2 regions of the Pseudogulbenkiania sp. FW507-F1 genome follow, and region 2 is predicted to be linked to the other one. Evidence: predicted binding sites of a transcription regulator. Region 2 holds the regulator's gene; the other holds the start of a gene.
What was found. Region 2 encodes FliA, which starts transcription of late flagellar genes. Its sites were predicted from a motif close to GCTAAAGNTNNNNNNNNNNCNGCCGATAAT; they were not measured.
Positions count from the first base shown of each region.

Region 1: the regulator FliA is predicted to act here: its motif matches at 1,924-1,953, upstream of AC3WG5_RS09140 (flagellin N-terminal helical domain-containing protein).

Region 1 is NZ_JBYSWM010000011.1:51,556-56,277, forward strand. Features, by position in the region: gene AC3WG5_RS09135 (glycosyltransferase) at 1-1,896, shown strand, start outside; gene AC3WG5_RS09140 (flagellin N-terminal helical domain-containing protein) at 2,004-2,843, shown strand; gene AC3WG5_RS09145 (flagellar protein FlaG) at 2,926-3,348, shown strand; gene fliD (flagellar filament capping protein FliD) at 3,451-4,722, shown strand, end outside.
Region 2 is NZ_JBYSWM010000033.1:33,896-38,617, reverse strand. Features, by position in the region: partial or broken gene flhF (flagellar biosynthesis GTPase FlhF) at 1-738, shown strand, start outside; gene AC3WG5_RS16820 (MinD/ParA family ATP-binding protein) at 740-1,603, shown strand; gene AC3WG5_RS16815 (RNA polymerase sigma factor FliA) at 1,600-2,346, shown strand; gene AC3WG5_RS16810 (flagellar motor protein) at 2,393-3,142, shown strand; gene AC3WG5_RS16805 (exonuclease domain-containing protein) at 3,221-4,651, opposite strand; gene AC3WG5_RS16800 (Y-family DNA polymerase) at 4,654-4,722, opposite strand, start outside.

The DNA.
Region 1 (4,722 bases), on a different contig from region 2:
GTGTCCGTGATCGTGCCCAACCGCGACAAGCTCGAGGTGCTGGAACCGTGCGTCGAAAGCCTGTTCGAGGGGAGCCGCTACCAGAATTTCGAGCTGATCATCGTCGACAACCGTTCGGAAGAGCCGGAAACCCGGGAGTACTATCGGGACATTTGCTCACGTTGGCCGGATCGGGTGCGCATCGTGGCCTACGACGCGCCGTTCAACTTCTCCGCCCAGTGCAACCTGGGCGTGGCGGAAGCCCGCGGCAGCTATGTGCTGCTGCTCAACAACGACACCGAAGTGGTGTTGGACACCTGGCTGGAGCGCTTGCTGGCCTGGGCGCAGCAACCGGGCGTGGGGGCGGTCGGCGCCCGCCTGACCTATCCGGAGGTCGGCCTGATCCAGCATGCCGGCATCGTGCTCGGCCTGCCCGGCGGTCTGCGTTCGGTCGCCGATCACGTGTTCGAGGGCGAAGACATCTTCTCCCCGGGCTACATGAACCGGCTGCTCACCGGCCAGAACTACTCGGCGGTGACGGCAGCCTGCCTGATGGTGGCCAAGGAACACTACCTGGCGGTGGGCGGCATGGACGATACCGCACTCACCGTGCTGTTCAATGATGTCGACCTCTGTCTCAAGCTCCAGGCCGCTGGCCTGCGCAATGTCTACAACCCCTTTGCCGTGATGGTGCACCATCACGCCCGCAGCATCGGGCGCCGCACGTCCGACCCTCGCGTGGCGCTGGAAGCGGCGGTACGCGAGTACGACGAACTGAACACCATGATGGCGCGCTGGCTGCCGCAACTGGCGCGCGATCCTGCCTACAACCGCCACTTGGCCCTGAACAGCCGCAAGATGATGCTGGAAACCAGCCGTGCCGCATCTTGGGACCCCGCCATCCCTGGCCGCCGGCGAGTGCTCGGTCTGCCCGTCAGCGGCGGCAGCGGCGAATACCGTGTCTGCATGCCGCTCAACGCGTTGCAGGCGGCGGGCCGTCTGGATGGCGACATCCTGCAGCCGAGCGGCAGCAGCGGCCTGCATGTGCTGTCAGTGGTGGAAATGGCCCGCCAGGCCCCCGATACCCTGCTGCTCCATACCGCCATCGGCGACGGCCTGGTCGAGGCGATGAAGAACTATCGCCAGTTCCTGCCCGAGATGCGCATTGTCTTCGGCATGGACGACCTGGTCGGTGCCATTCCTGAGAAAAGCTCGTTTTCGCGCCATTGGAAGAAGGTATTTCCGGATGCCCGCTCTCGGTTGCGCAAGGCCCTGGCCTTGAGTGACACCCTGATTGTGTCGACTGACCCGCTGGCGGAACACTGCCGTGGCATGATCGACGATATCGTCGTTATCCCCAATCGCTTGCAGAAGAGCCGTTGGGACGGATTGTCGTCTCTCCGTGGCACGGGCAAGAAGCCCCGCGTCGGCTGGGTGGGGGCAGCTCAGCATCGTGGTGATCTCGAGCTGATCGTCGAGGTAGTCAAGCAGACTGCCGATGAAGTGGACTGGGTGTTCATGGGCATGTGCCTGGCGGAACTGCGTCCGTACGTGGCAGAGGTACATCCCTTTGTCGCTTTCGACCTGTATCCAGAAAAGATGGCCAGCCTGAACCTGGACCTGGCCATCGCTCCGCTGGAAGTGAGCCCGTTCAACGAGGCCAAGAGTAACCTCCGCTTGCTGGAGTATGGGGTGCTGGGCTGGCCGGTGGTGTGCACCGATATCTACCCCTATCAGACTGGCGGGGCCCCGGTATGCCGGGTCGCCAATGAGGTTTCCGGATGGGTCGAGGCGATCCGTCAGCGGGTGCACGATTTGCCGGCTGCCTACCGCGCAGGGGACCAGTTGCGCGACTGGGTGCGACAGCATTATATGCTGGAAGAGCATCTGCACGATTGGCAACGGGCCTTGTGCTAGTCATATGCAGGAAAAATGCAAAAAGACGCTAAAGTTTATGAGAGGCGGGTCGATAACTTGAACAAGCCGGATGCACTGCCGAGCCAACCGACCCAAGGAGAATTGTCATGGCCCTGACCGTAAATACCAACATCGCCTCGTTGAACGCCCAACGCAACCTGAACAACTCGACCAGCTCGCTGAACCAGTCGCTGCAACGCCTGTCTTCCGGCCTGCGCGTGAACAGCGCCAAGGACGATGCTGCCGGTCTGGCGATCTCCCAGACCCTGACCTCGGCGATTCGTGGTAACAACCAGGCCATCCGTAACGCCAACGACGGCGTGTCGGTGGGGCAGACGGCGGAAGGTGCTCTCGGTCAGATCACCAACAACCTGCAGCGTATCCGTGAAATCGCCGTGCAGGCCTCCAACGGTTCGGTCAGCGACACCAACCGTTCGCAGCTGCAGAAGGAAGTGGACCAGCTGACCCAGGAAATTTCCCGCATCACCCAGACCACCCAGTTCAATGGCACTTCCCTGCTGTCGGGCGGTAGCGCATTGACCTTCCAGGTCGGCTCCTCGGGTTCGGCTGACAACCAGCTGACGATCAGCGCTTCCGACCTGACGTCGTTGCACAGCTATAATACGGCGCTGAGTGCTACGGTTACGATCGACGTGACCACCCAGGGTGCGGCTTCCGCCGCCCTCTCTGGCCTGGATGCCGACCTTTCTTCCGTGTCGTCCAGCCGTTCGGACTTCGGTGCCGTACAGAACCGTTTCGATGCAGTGGTCGCCAACCTGTCCAACTACGTTGAGAACTTGTCCAGTGCCAACAGCCGTATCGTCGACGTCGACTTTGCCGCGGAAACGGCCAACTTGACCAAGAACCAGATTCTGCAGCAGGCCGGTACCTCCATCCTGAAGACGGCCAACTCGACGACGCAGTCCGCTCTGTCGCTGCTCCAGTAAGGCAACTCGCCGCAGATGAGTTAAGAGATGGCCTCGGTTCCACCACCAGGCCATTTCTTGTTCCTTGAAAGGAGGTGAAGAGATGCAAATTTCCACACCATTGGTAAGTCCTCTTTCTCGCTCCGATGGGAGTTCGGCGCGGGCGGTTGCGCCACCTCCCCAGGCCTCTTCCGGCGAGACGGCTGGGGTGGCGGTTTCGCCTGTTTCGAGCCAGGCGGTCAGTGCCGTAGACAAAGAAAAGGAAACGTCGAATAGCCGTGACGCTACCAAGAAGCCGGTATCCCTCTCCGACTTACAGCCGGCACTACGCAAGCTGAATGAAGCTGTCCAGCATTACGATAGCGAACTGGAGTTTTCCGTCGACAAAGATACCGATATTTCAGTGGTCAAGGTGGTGGACAAGGAAACCCAGAAAGTCATTCGCCAGATTCCTTCCGAAGAGGCCATCAGTATTTCAAAGGCTATTGAAGACTTCAAAGGCTTGCTGATCAAGGATAAGGCATAGGGCTGAGTATAATGCCTGGTACTTGTCCTGCTCGATTGCGATGACAATGAAGGCGGCGCGGGGGTGCGTTACCGTTCTTAACGGCTTTGAAAGGTAAGAATCATGGCTTCCATTACGACGTCGGTTGGTGCTCTCGATGTCCAGAGCATCGTCAGTCAACTCATGACGATCGAGCAGCAGCCGATGACGGCGAGCCAGAGCCGTGTCTCAAAGTTCAATACGCAGCTCAGTGCTGTGGGTAAGATCAGTTCCGGCTTGTCCAGTTTACAGACAGCTATTCGCTCTTTGGCTTCGGGCTCGTTTTTGCAGTCTTACAAGGCCAGTTCAAGTGACTCGACAATCGCCAGCGTTGCGACCTCTGCGGCCACTGTAGCGGGCAGCTATGCCCTGAATATCACGAGCTTGGCGCAGCCTCGCCAGTTGGTGTTCGATAAGTATGCCGATGGTACTGCCATCACCGACCCCACTGCGGCTATTGCTTCCGCTCCGGACAGCCTGACCTTTACCGTTGGGGGAAAAGCCACCACCCCAATCAGTCTGAGGGACAATCCCGGAGATTCCGTCACGTTGAACAGCATGCGGGACCGGATCAACCAGGCCGGCGTCGGCGTGACGGCCAATATCGTCAATAACAACGGCAACTACAAGTTGGTTATTACGTCGACCAACAGTGGGAGCGATAATGCCTTTTTGATTTCGGCCGGAGGGGCCGAGCCAGCTGATGCCAGTTCGCCGGCGTCATTGGGGGGCTTGACCCAGAGTACGGGTACCGCTAGTGCGATCAGCGAGTCCCACGCAGCTCAGAATGCAGCGTTGACTATCAATGGTGTCAGCGTGTCTGCAGCCAGCAATCACTTGACCGATGCGATTGCTGGGCTGACTCTCGATCTGAGCAAGACTGGAGAGGCCAGTATCAACGTGGTGCAAGATTCAGATGGCATCACTACGGCCTTGCAAGCGTTTGTCGATGCCTACAATCAGGTACATTCAGCCGCAGAGTCGGCGCGGACCGATAGCATGAAGGGAAACGCTTCGGTTCTGGCGATCGAGTCGCAGATGACCTCCATACTTGCTACGCCTGTGTCTGGGGCGAACCCCTATAATTCTTATGCCTATCTGGCTCAGGCAGGAATCTCGATCCAGAAGGACGGCACGCTGAAATTGGACAAGACAGCGTTCAATACGGCCCTGTCGGCGGATCCGGCTGCTGTCAAAAATCTGTTCGGCAATAGCAATAATGACGGTTTTGCCGATCGCTTCAATACGGTGATCAATCAATTACTGGGGCCCGATGGCATCATTGAGTCCAGCAAGAGTTCGATCAACAGTCGCATAGATTACGAGACGAATTACCAGACAGGTCTCCAATCGAAG
Region 2 (4,722 bases):
GTGACGCTGAAATGGGCGCGCTCGGCGCTGATGCACAATCTCAAGTGCGCCGACGCCGACCGCGACGTGATGGAACGCGGCGGCATCTACGCCCTGGTCGGCCCCACCGGGGTCGGCAAGACCACCACGGTGGCCAAGCTGGCGGCACGTGCCACGATGAAATTCGGCGCGCAGCACGTGGCGCTGATCACCACCGACAGCTACCGGATCGGCGCCCAGGACCAGTTGCGCATCTACGGCAAGATCCTCGGCGTGCCGGTGTACTCGATCCAGAACGAATCCGAGCTGCAGCTGACGCTGGCCGACCTGGCCTCGCGCCATATCGTGTTCATCGACACCGTCGGCATGGGCCAGCGCGACGCCCGCGTCGCCGCCCAGACCCAGATGTTCGACGGCACCGGCCGCGAGATCCAGCGCATCCTGCTGATGGCGGCCAACGCCGACGGCCATACCCTGGAAGACGTGGTGCGGCATTACCGCGGCCACGGCCTGGCCGGCTGCATCCTCTCCAAGATCGACGAGAGCGTGGCGATGGGACCGAGCCTGGACGTGATCATCCGCAACCGCCTGAAGATGTTCTACATCACCAACGGCCAGCGCGTGCCGGAAGACCTGCACCTGGCCAACGCCGCCTTCCTGATCGACCGCGCCATGCGCTCCCCGCACCTGAACTCGCCGTTCGCGCTGCAAGGCGACGAGCTGCCGATCATGAACGCGGCCCAGGCCGGCTGGTTGTGACATGCAGGATCAGGCCGCCAGTTTGCGCCGTCTTGCCGCCCAGCCGGTGCGTGCGCCCAGCTTCGCCTTCGTCGGCGCCGAAGGCAGCGGGGTCAGCACGCTGGTGGCCGGGCTCGGCACCGGGCTCGCCTGGGCCGGCTGCCGGCCGCTCTTGATCGACTGCCAGGCGGGGCAGCAGCTGGCGCGCCAGCTCGGCGTGCCGACCACGGCCACGCTGGAGACACAGATCGTGGGCCCCGGCGGGCTCGACACCATGATGACGCAGTCGCGCCATGGCGTGAACCTGCTCAATCTGTACGCGCGTCCGGAAGACCGCGCACGCTTTTCCGCCCAGCTGTGGCTGCGGCTGGGCAGCGAGTTCGGCTCGCTGGAGCGCGACAGCCATATGCTGCTGGTGGATGTGCCCAACCCGGCGCACGACCCGGTGCCGGCCAGCGTGGCCGACAACCTGGTGCTGGTACTGACCCCAGCGCCGGAAGCGCTGACCATGGCCTACGCCATCATCAAGCGTCTGGCGACGCAGTACGGCCGCCAGCGCTTCAACGTGCTGGTCAACCGCGTGCGTCACCTGGAAGAGGCACGCGAGCTGTTCCAGCGGCTGTCGAGCGTGACCGGGGAGTTTCTCAACGTGGCGCTACGCTGGGTCGGCTTCGTGCCGCAGGACAGCGCGGTGAAGCGCAGTCGCAGCCTGCATCGGCCGCTGATGGAGGCCTTCCCGGACAGCGAATCGGCCATCGCCTTTTCCCAGCTGGCTGCCATGCTGCCGCAATGGCATTCACCCGAAGCCACGCGCCCGGAGGCCGGTTTCATGGACGTACTGATCGCGGCCTCGCGTGACTGGGCCGAGGGAGGAAGGACACGATGACCCTGCCGTCGTTGAAATGCAGGGCGTATAGCAGCCGCGCGCTCCACGGCGACATCGACGTCGAGCTTCACGCCCCGCTGGTCAAGAAGATCGCCAAACTGCTGATTGCCAGGCTGCCGGCCTCGGTCGAACTGGACGATCTGGTCCAGGTCGGCATCATCGGCCTGATCGAGGCGGCACGCCAGTTCGACCCAACTCAGGGAGTGCAATTCGAGACCTTCGCCAGCCAGCGCATCCGTGGCGCGATGCTGGACGAGCTGCGGCGCGAGGACTGGCTGCCGCGCCAGGCACGACGCCACTCCAAACAGATCGAGGACGCCATCCACCAGCTGGAACAGCGCGAAGGACGCCCGCCGCAGGAGTCGGAAATCGCCGACTTCCTGGGTCTGCCGCTGGCCGAATACCAGACCATGCTGGGCGAGTGCAAGGGCGTTTCGCTGCAGCATTTCAGCGACTTTGACGATGATGACGGCGTCGGCGCCGAAGCGGCCGTGGCCAACGTGGCGGACGACAACGCCGTCGACCCGTTCGCCAGCCTCGCCGACGGCGATTTCCGCGGCGCCCTGGTGGACGCCATCAAGGCACTGCCCGAACGCGACCAGCTGGTGATGGCGCTGTATTACGAGCAGGAGCTCAACCTGAAGGAAATCGGCGCGGTGCTCGGGGTCTCCGAGTCACGCGTCAGCCAGTTGCACAGCCAGGCCATCGCCCGCGTGCGGAGCAAACTCAGGGAATGGCTGTAAGCCCCACCCGGCACCAGCATAACAACCACAACAACGGAACACCGTTTTGGACAAGATCAGTATCATCGCCATCATCGGGGGGCTGGCCGCCATCATCGCCGGCCAGGCGCTGGAAGGCGGACATATCGGCTCGCTGTTCCAGTTGACCGCGTTCATGATCGTCATCGGTGGCACCGCCAGCGCCGTCATGCTGCAAAGTACCCCGAAGCAGTTCGTGACCGGGCTGCGCATGGCACGCTGGGTATTCCAGCCGCCCCAGTTCGACCACGAGAAGACCATCCGTGACGTCATCCACTGGAGCCAGAGCGCGCGCAAGGGCGGCCTGCTGTCACTGGAGGGCTACGTCGCCCAGCAGCAGGACCCGTTCCACCGCAAAGCGCTGCAGATGCTGGTGGACGGCACCGAGCCGGAGACGCTGCGCTCGGTGATGGAGGTGGAGATTTCGATGTTCGAGCATGCGCGCCGTCAGTCCACGCGCATCTGGGAATCGGCCGGCGGCTACGCCCCGACCATGGGCATCCTGGGCGCGGTGCTGGGGCTGATCCACGTCATGGAGAACCTCTCCGACCCCTCCAAGCTGGGCTCCGGCATCGCCGTGGCCTTCGTCGCCACCATCTACGGCGTCGGTTCGGCCAACCTGCTGTTCCTGCCAATCGCCAACAAGCTGAAGAACCTGGTGGCGGCCGAGATAGCGATGCGCGAGCTGATCGTCGAAGGCTTGGTCGCCATCGGCCACGGCGAGAACCCCCGCATCATCGAGAACCGCCTGCGCGGCTTCCTCGCCATGCACGACTGAGCCGTCAAGGTTGGCCGAAGAGGCTCCGCCAGCAGCCCCTCCGCCGCGAGGCCCGGCCCCAATCACGGCAGGCCGGGATCAGCCGATCACCCCGGAAAACACCATCTCGCCCTCGTCGAGCAAGCGCAGCTCGCTCGACGGCGTCGGCTTCTTGAGATAAGCGCTGAACAACTTGTAGCTGTCGAGATCGAAGCTCGGCTGCCCCTCCAGCGTCTCGCTGGCGGCATGGCGCGTCCCCAGATAGCACCAGCGGTCGAACACGTGCTCGACGCGCTCGCCGGTCACCTCGTCCCACTCCACCACGGCCACCGCGCCGGGAAACGGCCAGTTCTTCACCCGCACCCGCGACAGCGCCGACATCAGCCGCGTGTTGTGCTGCATCGCCGGCTCGCGACCGATGCAGGCACCGCGGCACAGCCCGGCCTGGAAGCCGCCGCACGGCGCCCCCTTGCGGCTGGTCATCTGCTCCACCCCCAGCACGGCCTGGCACAGGCCCTGGGCGCGCGCCATGTCCTGCAACATCTTGCGCGCCTCGCGCGGGTGGCGGAACAGGCCGTACAGATCGGCGGTGCGGCTGAAGTCGAGTTCGTGCGCCAGCACGATGCGCGGTCGCACGAAGCCGTCCGCGCCCTCGCCCAGCTGGATCGAGCACAATTCGTCGCCGGGCCCGCCGCGCCGGTTGTGGCGCGGGCGATGGGCACGGATCCATTGCAGTTCCAGCAGCATGGCACCGAACTCGCCCAGCGTCTCGCGCCACTCCACACGGCGGATCGGCTCGGCGATGTGCAGTGTCTTGCCGTGCGCCTTGTCGGCGTAGAAATGCGCCAGCACCTGGCGGCGCAGGTTGGCACCGCGCCCGACGTACAAGGGCAGCCCGTCGTCGCCCAGCAACAAGTACACGCCGGGCACGTCCGGCAGGCTGTCGAGCAGCTCCGGGTCCAGCCCCGGCGGCAAGGCGGTCGGTGCCAGCAGCGCCGTTGCCGCCCCCTGCACCGCCTCCGGCCCCAGCTCGGCCGTCGCCGCCTCGATGAAGTGGTACACCGCCAAGGCGTCGGCCATGGCCCGGTGGCGATCCGCCAGCACGATGCCATGGCGCGCGATCAGGCTGTCGAGACTGTGCTTGAAATGCTGCGGGTAGAGCCGGCGCGACAGCTTGACGGTGCACAGCACCTCGCTCTGGAAGACGTGCCCGGCGCGCTTGAACTCATTCTTCAGGAAGCCGTAGTCGAAGCGCGCGTTGTGCGCCAGCAGCAGGCGGCCCTGCAGCTTTTCCAGCAGCGTCTCCACCAGCGCGGCGAACGGCGGCGCCTCGGCCACCATGGCGTCGGAAATGCCGGTCATGTTCTCGATGAAGGGCGGGATCGGCTGGCCCGGATTGACCAGCGTCTCGTAACGCTCGATGCGCTCGCCATCGATCAGCAGGATGCCGATCTCGGTGATGCGGTCGCGGGTGATGTGGCCGCCGGTCGTCTCGAGGTCGACGATGGCGCAGGGTTGCTCAAACAGCATGCTCAATTCGCTTTCACCACCGGGATATCGTCCCAGCGGGTGGTGTAACAGGGAGAAAGATGGTCTTGCTT